DNA from 2 places in the Kocuria palustris genome. Region 2 is predicted to be linked to the other one. Evidence: riboswitches for the same ligand, from Rfam matches in the RefSeq annotation. Region 2 holds a riboswitch; the other holds the start of a gene.

Region 1 (7,027 bases), 440 kb from region 2:
TCTCAGCTGAGGATCGGGATCTGCATGGGGTACTTGTACGCCAGGCCCTTGTTCGCCTGCATGGCGCCGAGGACGGCGAACACGATCGACAGGATGCCCAGGAAGGGAAGCAGGAAGAGGGCCAGGCCGAGGGTGGGAATGGCCAGGATCCAGATCACGACGTTGAGCGCGAACACGATGACGTTGAAGTTGAAGGCGCCCGCGGAGGCATTGCGCACCAGCGGGTCGCGGTCCTTGAAGATGAACCAGATGATCAGCGGTGCTGCGAATCCGATCCAGCCGGCCGAGAACAGGAACAGCACCGGAGCTGCGATGTGGGAGATCAGCGCCCAGGTCCGGGCGTCCGAGGGGCTCAGCGGCTGCCCGCCCTGCTGGAAGGTGGCCTGCCCGTAGTTGCCCTGGGCCGTGTACTGCTGTCCGCCGCCCTGCGGCTGGTCGTAGGCGCCCTGGCCTCCGTAGTCCGGATGCTGGCGCTGCTGCCCGGCTCCGGGGTAGCTGTAGCCCGGCTGCCCGTAGCCCTGCTGCGCGCCGGGGTCCCCGGAGGGCTGGCTGCCCGGCTGGCTCTGGTTCGGGCCCCACGACGGCTGCCCGGACTGCTGGCGGTCGCCGCCCTGCCCGAACGAGGGGGCCTCGTGCTGCTGTCCGCCCGGGGCGTTGCGGCCGTCCGATCCGGAGGCCGGGTTCTGGGGATCCTGCGAGCTCATGAAGGCTCCTTCATATGGCGCTTGCATGGGGACCCGCGCGACGGCCGAGCCGAACGCGACGAGGCTGCTGCCCCCAGTGTAGGCAGAGCCGGGGAGGCCGCCGCGTCAGCCGCAGTGCCTGATGAGCGCGCCGCCTGTCAGTCGCCGAGCCGGGCGAGCGCAGCGCCCGTCAGGCACCGAAGGCACGCTCCAGGTCCTCGAGGTGGTCGTCGAGGTCCTCGATCCCGACGGAGAGCCGGACCAGATCCACCGGCACCGCCAGCGGCGTGCCGGCCACGGATCCGTGCGTCATCTCGGAGGGCCAGCAGATCAGCGATTCGACCCCGCCGAGGGAGACCGAGAGCTTGTACATCTTCGTGGACTCCGCGAAGCGCCGGGCCGCAGCCTCTCCGCCGTGCACGCGGAAGGAGACCATGCCACCGAAGCCGTCCATCTGCCGTGCGGCCAGCTCGTGACCGGGGTGCTCGGGCAGTCCGGGGTAGAGCACCTGCGCCACCTCTGGGCGCCCGATGAGCCACTCGGCGATCCGGCCTGCGGTCTCCTGATGGCGCTGCATGCGCAGCGACAGGGTCTTCAGCCCGCGCGCGGCCAGGAAGCAGTCCTGGGGCCCGGCGACCGCCCCGCCGGCGAACTGCTGGAAGCCCACGAGCTCGGCCAGCGTTCCTCCGGGCGAGAAGCCGCCCACGGCCTCGACCTCCCAGGCCCGGTCCGAGACGACGACCGCCCCGCCCAGCACGTCCGAGTGCCCGCCGATGTACTTGGTGGTGGAGTGCACGACGACGTCGGCGCCGAACTCCAGCGGACGCTGAAGGTACGGCGAGGCGAAGGTGCTGTCCACGATCAGCAGCGCCCCGGCATCCTGGGCGATCTGGGCGATGCCCGTCAGATCGGCGATGCCCAGCAGCGGATTCGTGGGGGTCTCGACCCAGATCACCCGCGTGCCCGCCTCCACAGCCCCGCGGACCGCATCGAGCGAGGTGACGTCCACCGGCGTGTGCCGGATCTGCCAGGGAGCCAGGACCCTGGTGATGAGCCGGTTGGTGCCCCCGTAGCCGTCGGCGCCCAGGACCACATGGTCTCCGGGGCGCAGCACCGAGCGCAGCAGCGCATCCTCCGCCGCGATCCCGGAGGCGAACGCGAAGGCCCGCTGCCCGCCCTCGAGCGCGCTCAGCTGCTCCTCGAAGGCATTGCGGGTGGGATTGGAGCCGCGGGAGTACTCGTGGCCGTCGCGCAGGACGTTGATGCCGTCCTGGACGAAGGTGGAGGTCTGGTAGACCGGCGGGATGACCGCACCGGTCAGCCGGTCCGGCTCCTGGCCGGCGTGGACGGCGCGCGTGGTGAACCCGCTCATGCCTGCACCTCCTGGCGCTGGTCGCGGCGCGCGCCGCTCGGCTCGTCCTCGGAGCGCACCGGGGCGCCGTCCGTCGACGATCCCGGGGCACCTTCTGCGGCCGGGATCTCAGCGCCGCGCGCGGCCTCGACGCGCAGCAGCTCATCGAGCGAGGACTGCAGATCGGCGATCAGGTCGTCGACCGCCTCCAGCCCGATCGACAGCCGCAGGGTCTGCCAGCTGATCCCGCCGGCCAGTCGCTGCTCCTCCGAGAGACGGCAGTGGGTCATGGCCGCGGGATGGTTGATCAGCGAGCGGACGTCGCCGATGTTGGCCACCAGCTTGAAAAGCCGCAGGGAGTCGACGAATCCGGCCACTGCGGCATCCGAGCACTCCAGCTCGAAGCCGAAGACCGACCCGACGCCCTGGGGGAAGTCGCGCTCGGCGATCTCCCGATCGGCGGAGCCCTCGATCAGGGGGTGGTGCACGCAGCGCACCGCCGGATGCGTGCTCAGGAACTCGGCGATGCGAGCGGCGCTGTCCGAGTGGCGGCGCATGCGCAGGTCCAGCGTCTCGAGGCCCTGGATGATCTGGGAGGCGTTGAACGGCGAGAGCGTCAGACCCAGGTCGTGCACGAACTTGGCCCGGCACAGATGCAGGAACGGCGAGCCGCCGCGCAGCTTCTCGCACAGGCTGATCCCGCCCCAGCGCGCTCGCGGCTCGGTGAACTGCGGCCAGCGAGCGGCCTCGGCCTCCCAGTCGAATCGACCGGAGTCGATCACGACGCCGGCCAGCGACGTCCCGTGCCCGCCGAAGAACTTGGTGGCCGAATGCACCACGATGTCCGCCCCGTGCTCGAAGGGTCGGTACAGGATCGGCGTGGCCAGGGTCGAGTCGACGATCACCGGGATCCCCCGCTCATGGGCGATGCGGGAGATCGCGTCCAGATCCGCCAGCGTGGCCAGCGGGTTGCCGATGGACTCGAGGAAGAAGCCCCGAGTGTCCTCCGTGATCGCCTCCGACCAGGCCGAGGGGTCAGCGGGATCGACGTAGGTGACGGTCGCGCCGAAATCGGCCAGCGTGTCACCGAGCAGGTCGACGGTGCCGCCGTAGATCTTCTCCGAGACCACCAGGTGCTTGCCGGGGCCCGTGCTGATCAGCGCGAGCAGGGCCGCGGCGACGGCGGACTGCCCCGAGCCCATGGCCACGGCCCCCACTCCGCCCTCAAGATCGGCGACCTTCTGCTCCAGGACGGCGACCGTGGGGTTGCCCGTGCGGGAGTAGGTGAAGCCCGGGGTGGTCTGGGCGAACATGGCGGCGGCAGCCGCGTGGTCCGGGAACTCGAAGGCCGAGGACTGGTAGATCGGCACCGGCAGCGTGGCCTGGACGGGGGCGGCAGGGGCGCCCGGATCGGATCCTGTCCGGCCGGCGTGGATCTGGCGTGTGGCCAGCGAGGTCGAGCTCTTGAGCTCGTCGCAGGGCGAGGACGTCATGAGAGGTGTCTTCCGTGACGGGGTGCTCTTGACCTGCACGTCCCGCCGGAGCTTGTTCGTGCGCTGCGTCAGGTGCAGGCCGCTTCGTCATCCGAACCACCCTTGAACATGGGGTTGGTGCACAGCCAAGTCGGAGCTTGGCAGCTGTGTCTCGTGAAGCCGGTCCAATACTAGCACCACACCGATCGAGCCGTCAGGACCTCCGTGCGGGCGGGACCAGCAGCAGGACCGCCGCGACCATGGCCGCCGCGCCGCCGAGGGCCAGCGGGATGCCGAGCAGGAAGCGGACCTCCAGCACGGCTGCGGAGAAGACGAGGACGGCCGCGGCGAGGATGCGGACCCACGCCCGTCCGTCCGGCGATGAGGAGCGATCGGGACTCGAAGCTCGCAGCGGCGCGGATCCGTCGGCTCGGGGCGCGCTCGAGGGCCGCTCACCCGAGGGCGATCCTCCGGCTGCGGGCCCCTCCGGTTCGGGCTCGCGGGCGACGATCCGCCCCGCCACGGCCTCCAGGACGCCCAGCGGACGCACGACCAGCAGGACCATCGCCCAGCACAGCAGCCCGATCGGCAGGCGCCACAGCCACCACTGCGCCGAGCCGGGCACCGGATCCGGGCCGCCGAGCAGCCACCACACCGCCATCACGGCCACGATCACCGGCAGGTGCCACAGGTACAGGGTCGTGGCCCGCGCGCCGACGACCCAGGCGACGGCCTGCGCGGGACGCCATCGCATGAGCCGCTCGAGAGCCGGCGAGCACAGCTGCAGGACGCAGGCCTGAGCCGCGCCGAGGGCGATCATGCACAGCGTGGGCGGGTTCAGGGCCGACAGCCCGTCCGCACCCCACCAGGGCAGGCTCGTCAGGCAGAGCATCATCAGGACCGACAGGGCCGTGATCCCGAGCAGTCTTCCTGCCGAGGCACGAGCGAAGGATCCGTCGTGGCGGAAGAAGCCGATCTGATGGATCGCCAGCCAGACCGGGGCGAAGCCGAGCAGGCCCCACCACGGCCGCTCCGCGGCGATGCGCAGCACCTCGATCGCAGCGCTGAGCCCCACCAGCGCAGCCAGGGTGAGAACGGGCCGGCGATCGTGCAGCCCGTGCAGCAGCGGCACACCGACCAGGCACGCGGTGTAGGCGCCCACGAACCACAGGTGCATCCCGAGCCCCTGCAGCGCCATCGAGGCCCAGTCGGCGGGCATCCCCACGAGCGCCGCGAGGGCGCCGGCCAGCGCCAGGGCGACCCACACAGCGCTCGCCGGCACGACCAGGCGCAGCAGCCGGGCGCGCACCCAGGCCGGCCCGCGGACGCCCTCCGCCGACTGGCGCGACCACGAGATCGCCGAGGCGCACCCTCCCACCACGAAGAACAGCGGCATGACCTGCACGAGCCATGACACCGGGGCGTACCAAGAGGCCTCCGTGGGGGCCATGACGCTGCGCAGCGCGCCCGTGCTCGGATCCGTCGTGAGCGTGACCAGCAGGATGTGGAGCACGACCACGGCGATCAGGCAAGCGACCCGAGCAGCATCCAGCGCGAGATCGCGCTGCGCAGGGATGGTCTGCGCAGCGCGCCGGCCGCGGGAGGTGCTCAGCTTCGTCACGTCTCCGATCGTCACACGGCGGCGGCATCGCAGGGGGCGCGGCGGGTGCCCGGGAGCGCAGCAGCGCGATTGTGACGTCAGAGCGTCATCTTCCGCAGGTCAGGGGCATCGGATCGCCCCGAGGCCTTCTGCCGGAAGGCCTCCGCTGTTACGGTTACCCAAGAGTCATTTAGATATGGCGGATCGGGCATGAATCCGCCTGGATCCGCGCTGTGCCAGGGCTGAGAGACAGCTCCGCTTCCCCCGGTGGGTCTGTACGCGGCACAGCGGATCGCCTAATCTGGACTCGGGTCGCACCACGATGACGTCGGAGACCTTTCCCCGCAATTCCGACGATCAGCGCAGGAGCAGCAGTGACTGTCACGAGCACCAGACTGGGCCGGCTGGGATCTCCCCAATACCACAAGACGCCCCGCTCCCCCATGTGCCATGAGTGCACCACCGATCTCTACCTCAAGTTCCGGGTCTTCCTGCCCTCCACCCGCAAGCGCAGCCGCGTCCCGGGGCTGCGACGGATCATGGGCCGCGTGCTGCGCTGCGCGGTCCGCTCCGGCGGACGCGTCGAGTACTTCTGCCAGAAGTGCGGCACGCAGCAGCGCCACCTCATCCCGGAGGGCTGGGAGCCCACCTCCAAGGGCCTGACCCCGTGCGACGTCCAGGACCTGGCCTCGGTGTTCATCGCCCCAGGCGAGTCCCTGCCCACGGAAGAGGTCCGCCAGCAGCTCCTGGGCCCGGAGCCCGCACCGGCCGCCCGAGCGGAGAAGACCCTGAGCCTCCGAGAGAGCCGGCTCCCGGCCTGATCCGGCCCGCGCCGGAGCCGTCGCTCTGCGCACCCGTCGGAGGCAGATGACACAATCAGGAGGTCCCCCCTCCCGCGGGCGGCTCGAGCGCACCAGCCCTCGCATGCCGCTCGTTCACCGTCGGTTCATTCCGGGGTTGCAGGGTGGACGACGACCTTCTACAGCACCAGCCCGCTCGGCTCGGCGTCGTGATCCTTCCGATCCCCGCGCCGAGAGGCGCACGGAAACGGAGATGACGTGAAGATTGCGATCCTCGGCGGCGACGGATTCTGCGGCTGGCCTGCCGCCCTGCACCTCTCGGAGCGAGGTCACGACGTCATCACCGTGGACAACATGTCCCGCCGTCGGATCGACGACGAGCTCGGCGCGCAGTCGCTGACCCCGATCCGCCCGCTCGTCGAGCGCCTGCGCGCCTGGACCGAGGTCTCCGGCAAGGTCATCGAGCACCACCACCTCGATGTCGCCGAGGACTACGAGGGCCTGCTGCAGCTGATCAGCGAGGACCAGCCGGACGCCGTCGTGCACTTCGCCGAGCAGCGTGCGGCGCCGTACTCCATGAAGAGCTCGCGCACCAAGCGCTACACCGTGGACAACAACGTGTCGGCCACGCACAACCTGCTCGCGGCGATCGTCGAGTCCGAGCGCGACGTCCACGTGGTCCACCTGGGCACCATGGGCGTCTACGGCTACGGCACCGCCGGGATGAAGATCCCCGAGGGCTACCTGGATGTAGAGATCCCGCACGAGGAGCAGGAGCCGATCCAGCAGCAGATCCTGTACCCGACCAACCCGGGCTCGATCTACCACATGACCAAGTCGCTGGACCAGCTGCTCTTCGCGTTCTACGCCAAGAACGACCAGCTGCGGATCACCGACCTACACCAGGGCATTATCTGGGGCACCACGACCGCCGAGACCCAGCGCGACGAGCGGCTGATCAACCGCTTCGACTACGACGGCGACTACGGCACGGTGCTCAACCGCTTCCTCATGCAGGCGGCGGTGGGCTACCCGCTGACGGTCCACGGCACCGGCGGGCAGACCCGCGCGTTCATCCACGTCCAGGACATGGTGCGCTGCGTCGAGCTGGCCCTCGAGAA
Region 2 (7,027 bases):
AGGCCAGGATGGTGACCGGCCCGGTGAGCATGCCCTTGACCGGCTTGTCGGTCTGCTGCTGCGCCCAGGTGATCCACGGGACCGTGAAGGCCTCGCCGCGCAGCCCCTCGCCCTCGCGGGAGACGTCGCCCCACAGGATCGACGGACGCGTGGCTCGGGAGCCGTAGGACTGCACCCAGCCGTTGGCGGTCGTCGCGAAGCCGTCGAAGTGCTCGGCGAAGTACTGGACCATGTCGTTGCGCTCCGGCTCGCCGTGCACCAGCACGTCCAGGCCGAGCTCGTCCTGCAGGGCGATGACCCGGGAGATCTCCTCGCGCAGGAAGCCGTCGTAGGCGGCGTCGTCGATCCGTCCGGCGCGGTGATCGGCGCGGGCGCGGCGGACCTCCCCGGTCTGGGGGAAGGACCCGATCGTGGTGGTGGGCAGCACTGGAAGGCGGCCGCTGCCGAACGAGCGTTCCGCCTGGGCTGCGCGACGCTGCTCGGCGGTGCCGCGCTGCGAGTCGGCCTCGGTGAGGGAGGCAGTGCGGCCGCGGACCTCGTCGATGCGCACACCCGGGGCCGCAGCGCGGGTGCGGCGGGCCTCGTCGGCCTCCTGCAGCTCGGCGGCCACGGCCCCGCGGCCCTCGGCGAGCCCGCGTGCCAGGACGGCGACCTCGCGCACCTTCTCGTCGGCGAAGGCCAGCCAGGACCGGATCTCGGGGTCGAGCTCGGGCTCGGCCTCGAGGGTGTGCGGCACGTGGATCAGCGAGTTCGACGTGGCCACGGAGACCCGGGCGCCTGCGTCGCGGAAGCCCTCGAGCCGCTCGAGTGCGGCGGAGAGGTCGGTGCGCCAGACGTTGCGCCCGTTGACGACTCCGGCCACGAGCACCGGGGCGTCTGCCGAAGTGAACAGGCCGAGCTGGTCGTCGGTGAGACCGCCGCGGATGAGGTCCACGTGCACGGCCTCGGCACCCGAGCCGGTCAGCGCGCCGAGCAGCTCGCCCGCATCGCCGTAGGGGGAGGTGAGCAGCAGCTGGGGGCGCTCGTCGAGCCCGCCCAGGTATCCGGCCGCGCGCTCGATCGCCGCGCGCAGGTCCTGCTGAGAGAGGCGGGAGTGGTCCGCGACCAGGGCGGGCTCGTCGATCTGCACCCACTCGGCGCCGGCATCCTTGAGTGCTGCGAGGATCTCGCCGTAGACCGGCAGCAGCTCCTCGAGACGATCCAGGGGCTCGATGGGCTCGGCTGCGGTGCCGTCGTCCTTGGCCAGGGCCAGGAAGGTCACCGGGCCCACGAGCACGGGGCGCAGGCTCCGGCCCTGCTCGGAGGCCTCGGCCAGCTGCTCCAGCAGGCGGCCGGGCGCTGCGGCGAACTGCGTCTGCGCGCCGATCTCGGGCACCAGGTAGTGGTAGTTGGTGTCGAACCACTTGGTCATCTCGAGCGGCTGCCGGGCGTCGTCGCCGCGGGCCAGCACGAACTCCCCGGAGCGGTCCACGGTTCCGGTCTCGGTGCGCAGGTCGCCGAAGCGCGTCGGCACCGCGCCGACGGCGATCAGGGTGTCGAGCACGTGGTCGTAGAGCGCGTAGGAGCCGGGCACGGCCGAGGCCTGCGCCAGGCCCAGCCCCTCGAGGCGCTCGGCGGTGGAGGCACGCAGCTCGGCGGCGGAGGACTCGAGCTGCTCCAGGTCGCTGCGTCCGGCCCAGTGCGACTCGAGCGCGCGCTTGAGCTCGCGGTTCGGGCCGATGCGGGGATAGCCCAGGATCGTGGCGGTCGGGAAGGCGGCGGGCTGGGCGTCGTTCGAGATGGTCACTGCGGTCTCCTCATAGGTGCGGATGGGGCGCCCGTCGGCGGGCTGGGATGCGGGGATGAGTCCGGCGAGTCCGGCTGAAGGGGTGGGGCGGGGCAGATCGAGCTGCTCCAGGACGTCCAGGGCGGCCTCGTGCTGGTTGAACGTGTAGAGGTGCAGCCCGGGAGCCCCGGAATCCAAGGCAGCGCGTGCGCTGTGCACGGCAGAGCGGACGCCGATCCGGTGGCGCTCGGCGTCCGAGTCGGCCGTCTCGAGCTCGTGGGCCAGCAGCGGGTCCGGCTCCAGGCCGGCCAGGTCGCAGATGCGCAGGTACCGGCGCAGGCTCGTGACCGGCATGATCCCGGGGATGATCGGCAGCTCCACTCCGGCGCGACGAGCCCGGGACACGAAGGCGGCGTAGTCGTCGGCCTCGGGGTAGAGCTGAGTGATCGCGAAGTCGGCGCCGGCGCGCTGCTTGGCCAGCAGCACCTCGAGGTCCTGGTGCACGGAGGTCGACTCGGGGTGCTTGATCGGATAGGCGGCCACGCCGATCGAGACGTTGCCGGCGCACAGTTGGGCGGCTCGGCCGCGCTCGACCGAGCGGATCAGGTCCACCAGATGCCGGGCGAAGGGCAGCTCCTCAGGGCCGGGCTCGACGGCCGGATCCCGGTCCCCGCGCAGGGCCAGGACGCCGCGCACGCCCAGGTCCAGCAGCTCGTGGATCAGCTCGCGCAGCTGCGTCTCCGTGACTCCCGTGCACAGCACGTGGGCCAGGGGGCGCAGCGGGGTCTCGAAGATCAGGTGGGACAGCAGCGCCATGGACTGGACGCGGCGCTGCGGATCGACCGCCGCGGTGACCGACACGTAGTCCGGCACCGTGGGCGCCAGGGCCTCGATGGTCTGCAGGAGGGACTCGGTGCTGGCTGCGCTGCGCGGCGGGTAGAGCTCGTAGGACAGCGCGGGCACCGGCTTGCGGCGCGACGGCGCCCCCGTCTCCGGGGGACGATCCGAGCGCGGTGCTGCGGGATGGTGATCGGGCATTCCGTGTTCGCCTTTCCGTGGATGCCCGATGGAGGGCAGACCACGGGGTGCGCACGGAGGCCCGCGCCGCCGCTGAAGACGCGGCGGGGCACGGGTCCGGTGGACCACGGAAGTCTGAGAAGACGCTCCATCGGTCCTGGCGGGAGCACCGTTCCCCGCGAGATCCGCGGGGATGGTTGCTGCGACGTCGACGAGCCAGGTCTCTCGGTCACTCTGGATAGATAGCGAGATAGATACCACCCCAGGCGGCCCTGCTTGTCAACCCCCGAGATCTCCCACGGCCGCCAGGGAGGGGCGCGCGATAGGATCGCCCCGGACCGTCGCGCCCTCGGCCCGTGGCGCGCGATCCGCCATGGCCTCCACAAGGCGCGTGGCGCAGCATCCAGACCTCGTGCGGGCCCAGTCAGGAGAGCAGTCGCATGCCAGCCATCTCGATCGTCGGAGCCCAGTGGGGCGATGAGGGCAAGGGCAAGGCCACGGACATCTTCGGCGGCCGCGCGGACTACGTCGTGAAGCCGAACGGCGGCAACAACGCCGGGCACACCGTGGTGGTGGGCGGCGACAAGTTCGAGCTCAAGCTGCTGCCCGCAGGCATCCTCTCCCCGCGGGCCACCCCCGTGATCGGCAACGGCGTGGTGGTCAACCCGCAGGCGCTGTTCGAGGAGATCGACGGCCTCGAGGCCCGCGGCGCGGACACCTCCAAGCTGCGCATCTCGGCCAATGCGCACCTGGTGGCCCCGTACCACCAGACCCTCGACCAGGTCACCGAGCGGTTCCTGGGCAAGCGCGCGATCGGCACCACCGGTCGCGGCATCGGGCCGGCGTACATGGACAAGATCGGGCGCCTGGGCCTGCGCGCGCAGGACATCCTCGACGAGTCGATCCTGCGCCAGAAGATCGAGGGCGCCCTGCGGCAGAAGAACGAGCTGCTGCTCAAGGTCTACAACCGCCGCGCGTTCGAGACCGACGAGATCGTGGACTACTTCATGGGCTACGCCGAGCGCATGGCGCCCATGATCGTGGACTCCACGCGCCTGCTCAACGACGCCCTGGACCGCGACGAGACCGTCCTGCTCGAGGGCGGGCAGGCCACCTTCCTGGACGTCGATCACGGCACGTACCCGTTCGTGACCTCGTCGAACCCCACCACCGGCGGCGCCTGCGTGGGCGCGGGCATCGGGCCCACGCGCCTGACCCGCTCGATCGGCATCATCAAGGCGTACACGACCCGCGTGGGTGCCGGTCCGTTCCCCACCGAGCTGTTCGACGAGTCCGGGGAGCGGCTGCGCACCGTGGGCGGCGAGTTCGGCGTGAACACCGGGCGCCCGCGCCGCACCGGCTGGTACGACGCCGTGATGGCGCGTCACGCCTCGCGGATCAACGGCTTCACGGACTACTTCGTGACCAAGCTCGACGTCCTCACCGGGCTCGAGGAGATCCCGGTGTGCGTGGCCTACGACGTCGACGGCGTGCGCCACGACGAGATGCCCATGACGCAGACCGAGTTCCACCACGCCAAGCCGATCTACGAGACCTTCCCCGGCTGGTCGGAGGACATCTCGCAGGCCCAGACCCTCGAGGACCTGCCGGCCAATGCGCGCGACTACGTCCTGACCCTCGAGTCCATGTCCGGCACCCGGTTCTCCGCGATCGGCGTGGGCCCGGGCCGCGAGAACACGATCGAGCTGCGCGACCTGATCGACTGACGTCGCCTCGCCTGTGCGATGACAGGCGCTCGGGATGGTGACAGATCGGCACCCCATCAGCCCTGATGGGGTGCCGATCTGTCATCATCCGCTGCGTGACCGTCCCGCGCGCGGACCGGGCTCGCCCGCCGTGTCGGATAGCATCTGGCAGACCCCTGGGCGTGCTGCGCCTCATCGTGCATGCAGGCGCCCCTGATCGATGCCCGTCGCGGCGCCGTTCGATCCCCGACGTCGGAAGTGACTGACCGTGTCCACACAGAGCACCAGACTGGACCCCGCCTCGGCGCGGTCCGAGGGCGAGGGCCTGCGCCGCAGCCTCAAGACCCGGCACATGACCATGATCGCCATGGGCGGTGCGATCGGCACCGGGCTGTTCGTGGCCTCCGGCAACTCGATCGCCACGGCCGGGCCCGGCGGTGCGCTCGTGGCCTACATAGCGATCGGGCTCATGGTCTTCCTGCTCATGCAGTCCCTGGGCGAGATGTCCGCCTGGCGTCCTACCTCCGGATCTTTCGGCGACCACGCGGCGCGCTACGTCTCGCCGTCCTTCGGCTTCGCGATCGGCTGGAACTACTGGTTCAACTGGGCCATCACCCTGGCCGCGGAGCTCGTGGCGGCCGCACTGGTCATGCGCTACTGGCTCCCCGACGTCCCCGCCTGGGTCTGGTCGGCGCTGTTCCTGCTGATCGTCTTCGGGCTCAACGCCCTGTCCACGCGGGCCTACGGCGAGGGCGAGTTCTGGCTCTCGGCGATCAAGGTGGCCGCCGTCGTCGTCTTCCTGGTGCTGGGCGTGCTGATGGTGCTGGGCATCATGGGCGGCGACGCCCCCGGCTTCGGCAACTGGACCGACGGGCAGGCGCCGTTCGTGGGCGGGCCCATGTCGATCCTGGCGATCTTCATGGTCGCCGGCTTCGCGTTCCAGGGCACCGAGCTCGTGGGCGTGGCGGCCGGTGAGGCCGAGGACCCCGAGCGCACCGTGCCCAAGGCGATCCGCACCGTGTTCGTGCGCATCCTGCTGTTCTACGTGCTGGCGATCATCGTGATCGGCTTCCTGCTGCCGTACACGCACCCGAACCTGCTGGCCTCGGACATCGAGGACGTCGCGATCTCGCCGTTCACCCTGGTGCTGCAGAACGCGGGCGTGGCCTTCGCCGGCTCCGTCATGAACGCCGTGATCCTCACGGCCATCCTCTCGGCCGGCAACTCCGGGCTGTATGCCTCCACGCGCATGCTCTGGTCCATGGCCACCGACGGCAAGGCCCCGGCCTGGCTGGCCAAGGTCAACCGCCGCGGCGTGCCCATGCGGGCGCTGCTGGTGACCTCGTCCTTCGGCCTGCTGGCCTTCCTCACCACGTTCATCGGCGAGGGCGCGGCCTACACCTGGCTGCTCAACGCCTCGGCTCTGGCGGGCTTCATCGTGTGGGCGGGCATCGCCTGGACGCACTACTGCTTCCGCCGGGCCTTCAAGGCGCAGGGGCGGCCGCTGTCCGAGCTGCCGTTCCGCTCACGGTTCTTCCCCGCCGGCCCGATCGTCGCGCTGATCATGTGCCTGCTGGTCATCCTGGGCCAGGGCTACGACGCCTTCGTGACCGGGACAGTGACGCCCATGTCGCTGCTGTCCTCGTACGTCGGCCTGCCGCTGTTCCTGGCCTTCTGGATCGGGCACAAGCTGAGCACCAAGGAGCCGGCCGTGGATCCCGCGCAGGCGGATCTCTCGCGCGGCTGAGCCGCCGACGCACGTTGCAGGGAGGGCCTCGGGAGACCGAGGCCCTCCCTGCAACGTGCGGGGCTCAGGCCAGGAGGATCGTGAGCAGGCTCAGGGCGCCGAGCACCACGACGGCTGCGCTGATCGCCAGGATCTCCAGCGGATCGGGAGCCGAGGACTCCAGGGCCACGCTGCGCGCCCCGCGCCGGTAGCGCAGCCCCTGCCGCAGCCAGATCCCCAGCGCCAGCACGGCTGCCGCGGCCAGCGGCAGCACCGGGGCCAGGCCGTGATGGGGCAGCCAGCGCAGCAGCAGCGCGGCCGCGACCACGAGCGCCAGCAGCGTCCGGCCCCATGCCAGCGAGGTCCGCTCGGGCTGCAGGCCGGGGTCGTCGTGTGTCGGGCGCTCTCGGGAGCGCCGGGAGCTGCGGGTCGCGATGGGCCCGTCGGCGGCGTCGAATCGGCGGGGCTGGCCGCCGTCGTTGGGGCGGGTCTGGAAGTGCACAGGCCCTCAGCGCCCGATCAGGACGCCGAGCAGCACGCCGGCGGCCAATGCGGCACCCAGAGACAGCACCGGGGCCATGATCGCCAGCGGCAGCGGGGCGCGGCGGCGCATGGCGCGCTCGACCCGCAGCCAGCGCACGCTCGCGGAGATCGCCACGACCATGGACAGGGCGATCAGCCCGGCCGCCAGCACCACGCGCACGGTCTGGGGGATCAGGTCCCCGGCGAAGGCCTCCAGCGCGATGCCGCCGGCCAGCAAGCCCAGGGCCGTGCGGATCCAGGCCAGGAAGGTGCGCTCGTTGGCCAGGGTGA

Evidence for each region. A riboswitch is a leader RNA that binds a small molecule or an ion and turns the genes downstream of it on or off. The one in region 2 is predicted to bind S-adenosylmethionine.
Region 1: another riboswitch for S-adenosylmethionine. It lies ahead of JOE55_RS08240 (O-acetylhomoserine aminocarboxypropyltransferase/cysteine synthase family protein); the one in region 2 lies ahead of metE (5-methyltetrahydropteroyltriglutamate--homocysteine S-methyltransferase).

Annotation. Positions count from the first base shown of each region.
Region 1 covers NZ_JAFBCR010000001.1:1,842,402-1,849,428, reverse strand. Annotated here, with positions in the region: gene JOE55_RS08250 (DUF4870 domain-containing protein) at 3-704, opposite strand; gene JOE55_RS08245 (cystathionine gamma-synthase) at 874-2,055, opposite strand; gene JOE55_RS08240 (O-acetylhomoserine aminocarboxypropyltransferase/cysteine synthase family protein) at 2,052-3,527, opposite strand; SAM riboswitch class IV at 3,577-3,686, opposite strand; gene JOE55_RS08235 (acyltransferase family protein) at 3,721-5,127, opposite strand; gene JOE55_RS08230 (hypothetical protein) at 5,481-5,927, shown strand; gene JOE55_RS08225 (NAD-dependent epimerase/dehydratase family protein) at 6,165-7,027, shown strand, end outside.
Region 2 covers NZ_JAFBCR010000001.1:1,397,925-1,404,951, reverse strand. Annotated here, with positions in the region: gene metE (5-methyltetrahydropteroyltriglutamate--homocysteine S-methyltransferase) at 1-2,803, opposite strand, end outside; SAM riboswitch class I at 2,928-3,027, opposite strand; gene JOE55_RS06155 (adenylosuccinate synthase) at 3,223-4,509, shown strand; gene JOE55_RS06150 (amino acid permease) at 4,841-6,235, shown strand; gene JOE55_RS06145 (DUF202 domain-containing protein) at 6,300-6,716, opposite strand; gene JOE55_RS06140 (YidH family protein) at 6,723-7,027, opposite strand, start outside.